One region of the Streptomyces sp. NPDC048254 genome, then DNA from elsewhere that is predicted to be linked to it. Evidence: riboswitches for the same ligand, from Rfam matches in the RefSeq annotation. Region 1 holds a riboswitch; the other holds the start of a gene.
The links. Region 1 has a riboswitch for S-adenosylmethionine ahead of ACGFZQ_RS32415 (amino acid ABC transporter permease). Riboswitches for the same ligand answer to the same signal wherever they lie in the genome.
Positions count from the first base shown of each region.

Region 2: linked by a shared signal. The riboswitch ahead of thrC (threonine synthase) and the one ahead of ACGFZQ_RS32415 (amino acid ABC transporter permease) in region 1 are both predicted to bind S-adenosylmethionine.

Region 1 covers NZ_JBICZJ010000013.1:70,492-72,685, forward strand. Annotated here, with positions in the region: gene ACGFZQ_RS32410 (glutathione S-transferase C-terminal domain-containing protein) at 1-528, shown strand, start outside; SAM riboswitch class IV at 606-729, shown strand; gene ACGFZQ_RS32415 (amino acid ABC transporter permease) at 1,120-2,100, shown strand; gene ACGFZQ_RS32420 (amino acid ABC transporter ATP-binding protein) at 2,097-2,194, shown strand, end outside.
Region 2 covers NZ_JBICZJ010000009.1:271,934-274,127, forward strand. Annotated here, with positions in the region: gene thrC (threonine synthase) at 1-935, opposite strand, end outside; SAM riboswitch class I at 954-1,126, opposite strand; gene ACGFZQ_RS25825 (glucosyl-3-phosphoglycerate synthase) at 1,284-2,194, shown strand, end outside.

The DNA of each region.
Region 1 (2,194 bases):
AGCCGGGACATCCTGCGTGACCTGGACCGCCACTTCGGCGACGGCGTCACCCGGCTGTACCCGTGCGGTGCCGAGGCCGAGATCGAGGCCGTCGAGCGGCTGTGCGCCGAGGGCATCGAGCAGGCGGCACAGCACGCCGGCCGAGCGGGTGGCGACCCGGGGGCGCTGGAGGTGCTGCTCGCCGCCCTGGACGAGCTGGAGCGCCGGCTGACCGGGGCGGAGTTCCTGGTCGGCGGTCAACTCACGGCAGCAGACGTCGAGTTGTGGGTGACCCTGGTGCAACTCGACACCGTGCACCGCAATCACCTGGACGCCGCCGCCGTGCACGCCGTCGCCGGCCACCCGGTGCTGTGGGCCTACGCCCGCCGGCTGGCCGCCCACCCGGCCTTCGGCGCCCACCTCGACCTCGACGGCATCGCCCGCCGCCACCACGGCCGTTGCCAGGGTCTGGAAGCCGCCGGCGCGGCCGTCCAGATCCTGGACTGGGCGGGCCACGCGGCGGACGCACCCGGCGTTCCGCGCAGGTGAGAGCGGCCCGAACCGTTTCGCCAGTCGGACAGGCGTTGACATTCGTTCGGGCAACTGCGTTACTTACGGACCAGAACGGTCAAGAGCGTCAGCGTCAAGCCCTGGCTTGCTGACCGGCAACCCTCGCATCGCGGTGGGGTGCCCCAGGTGACGACCGGACCGATGACGTTTCGGCAAGCGACGATTCGGTAAGCGCGAGGCCCCCCGGGGGCCAGCACGACAGTGACAGGTGACGGACATGTACGCAGCTTCCAGGACGGCCGAGCGCCGCACCTCGGGCTGCGTACGCCCGTATCCGAGCCCGCTCGTCGCCGACCGTGCCGTCGACCTGCTCCGTGTCAACAGCGCCCTGTGTAGCGCGTGTACCGCACCGGGCTGCGCCCGCTGTCGGGTCTGACCAGGCTCTTCCGCCGGCTTCCCGCAGCTTCGCGCCTCAGCGTCCCCGTCGAAGCACCGGCCGCCCGGTGTGCCGCCGTCCGCCCAGCCCCCCTGCCCCGCGCGCCCCCGTGCACCGTGCCGTCCGCCCGCATGCGGCCCGGTCGTGCGGTCCGGCCGTGGGACCCGGGGTGTCCGACTCCGCCGGAGCCCGCCATGACCGAACCCCCAGGCACCGTGTCCCTCGCCGAGGCACCGCCGCCCACTGACGAAGCGTCAAAACCCATCAAGGCACAGCGAGTTCAGCCACTGCGCCGCCCCGGCCGGTGGATCGCCACCGCCGTCGTCCTGGTGGTCGTCGCGCAGTTCGCGCACGGACTGGCCACCAACCCCTTCTACCAGTGGGACCGGTTCCGCTACTGGTTCCTGCGGCCCACCATCCTCGACGGCCTCGTCGTCACCCTCGAAGTCGCCGCGCTCAGCGCCGTGCTGGGCCTCCTCGGCGGCGTCGTGCTGGCCGTCGCCCGGCTCTCCGGCAGCCCCGTGCTGCGGGCGGTGAGCTGGACCTACACCTGGCTGTTCCGCTCGATCCCGCTGATCGTCCTGCTGATCTTCCTCTACAACTTCTCGGCCCTGTACCAGACGTTGAGCCTGGGCGTGCCCTTCGGCCCGTCCTTCGTCAGCTTCGACGAGTCGAAACTCGCCACCGACATGGTGGTCGCCGTGGTCGGCCTCAGCCTCAACGAGGCGGCCTACGCGGCCGAGGTGGTCCGCGGCGGCATCCTCTCCGTCGACCAGGGCCAGCACGAGGCGGCCGCCGCACTCGGCCTGCCCAAGAGCTACCAGTTCACCCGGATCGTCTTCCCGCAGGCCCTGCGCTCCATCGTGCCGAACTACGTCAACCAGCTCATCGGGCTGATCAAGGGCACGTCCCTGGTGTTCTACGTCTCGCTGCTCGACCTCTTCGGCTCGGTGCAGTCCATGGGCAGCACCTACCCCGGCGACATCGTGCCGCTGCTGCTCGTGGCCACCGTCTGGTACCTGATCCTGACCAGCGCCGTCTCCGTCGTCCAGTTCTACGTCGAGCGGTACTTCGCCCGCGGCGCCACCCGCACGCTGCCGCCGACCCCCCTCCAGAAACTCCGCACCGGCCTCGGCGACCTGCGGGAACGGATACGCCGGGAGGCCGCCGCATGACCACCGCACCGGACATCGCGCCCGCCGCCCTGGAGATCCACGACGTCCACAAGTCGTACGGCGCCCACCGCGTCCTCGACGGCATCGACCTGAC
Region 2 (2,194 bases), on a different contig from region 1:
ACCACGTCGTGCCCCGCCTTGTAGGCCACCGACACCGGCGAGCACCCCTCGGCCTGCGCACCGAAGATCTTGTACGGCTTGTCCTCGACGAGCCCCAGCTTGATCAGCTCCTGCAGCCCCTTGTCGATCTTCGTGAGCTGCGAGCCGGAGGCGATCGGGACGACCAGCTGGTCCGGGATCCGCCAGCCGAGCTGCTCGCAGATCTCGTACGCCAGGGTCTTGGAGCCCTCCGCGTAGTACGGCCGCAGGTTGACGTTGACGAAGCCCCAGCCCTCGCCGGCCGAGTCACCGATCAGCTCGGAGCAGAAACGGTTCACGTCGTCGTAGTTGCCCTCGATGCCGACGAGCTCGCCGCCGTAGATCGCGGCCATGACGATCTTGCCCTGCTCCAGGTCGTGCGGGATGAACACGCAGGAGCGGAAGCCGGCCCGGGCGGCGGCGGCACCGACCGCGCCGGCGAGGTTGCCGGTGGAGGAGCAGGAGAGCGTGGTGTAACCGAAGGCGCGCGCGGCCTCGACGGCCTGGGCGACGACCCGGTCCTTGAAGGAGTGCGTCGGGTTGCCGGAGTCGTCCTTGACGTACAGGCCGCCGGTGACGCCCAGCTCCTTCGCCAGGTTGTCGGCCTGGACGAGCTTGGTCCAGCCCGGGTTGATGTTCGGCTTGGTCGCCACGTCCGCGGGGACGGGCAGCAGCGGCGCGTAACGCCAGATGTTCGCGGGACCCGCTTCGATCCGCTTCCGCAGCTCCTCGGTGTCGTAGGCCGAGAAGTCGTACGCGATTTCGAGCGGGCCGAAACACTCCTCGCAGGCGAACACCGGGCCGAGCGGCACGCGGTGGCCGCACTCGCGGCAGCTCAGGGCGGTGGCGGGACCGAGATCGACGGGCGCGGAGCCGGTCGTGGAGTCGGTGGTGGTCGCAGCAGTCTGCACAGCCATGTGAGGCGAGGCCCTTTCTCCTCATCTTCCTCACGACGCATCTCGCCGTGAGACGGATTTGGCACCTTCCCTAGCCGGGAGCCTCGCGAGTGATCGACGCTGATCAGCAGTGATCAGCGATCCACGAGTAACCGACTGGAGGGTTGCCGGGGCTTCATCGGGCCGTATCCCTCTGCCCCTCTGGATGAGCGGTATGTAGTTGTCAACGCCCGGTGACCCCCGGACATGCGATGGTCATCGGCGTTGTTCAAGACTGTAACCGAAGGCCAGGACAGTTGAGAGAGTCGTCCGAACCGCGAGATGGATCACACCTCGCAGTGTGACCGTGACAGTGAGGAGCCGCTGACTGTGCTGGAAGAAGTCGAGCGCTGGCTGGCCACCCGCTCCTGGTCCATGAACGACCGCCCGCTGCACCGGATACTCGCCGCCAAGCAGCGCACCGGTCAGTCCGTCTCCGTCGTGCTGCCCGCGCTCAACGAGGAGGAGACGGTCGGCGACATCGTCGCGATCATCCGTCACGACCTCATGCGGCAGGTGCCGCTCGTCGACGAGATCGTGGTCGTCGACTCCGGCTCCACCGACCGTACGGCGGCGGTCGCCGCGGCGGCCGGCGCCCGGGTCGTCCACCGCGACACGATCCTGCCGCGCATCCCCGCCGTCCCCGGCAAGGGCGAGGTCCTCTGGCGCTCCCTCCTCGTCACCACCGGGGACATCGTCTGCTTCATCGACGCCGACCTGCGTGACTTCTCCTCCGACTTCGTCACCGGGATCGTCGGCCCGCTGCTGACCGACCCGGACGTCGACCTGGTCAAGGCGATGTACGACCGCCCGCTCGCCGGCTCGGCCGGACAGGGCGGCCGGGTCACCGAACTGATGGCCCGCCCGCTGCTGAACATGCACTGGCCGCAGCTGGCCGGGTTCGTCCAGCCGCTCGGCGGCGAGTACGCGGCCCGCCGCTCGCTCCTCGAACAGCTCCCCTTCCCGGTCGGCTACGGCGTGGAGCTGGGCATGCTGGTCGACGCCCTGCACCTGGTCGGCCTGGACGCCCTCGCCCAGGTCGACGTGGGGGTCCGCAAACACCGTCACCAGGACGGCCAGGCCCTTGGCCGGATGTCCGCCGCGATCTACCGCACCGCGCAGCTGCGGCTGGCCCGCGGGCATCTGATCCGGCCCGCCCTGACCCAGTTCGAACGGGGCGAGGACGGCTTCGAGCCGCGCACCTACTCCGTGGACACCGAGGAACGGCCGCCGATGGCGGA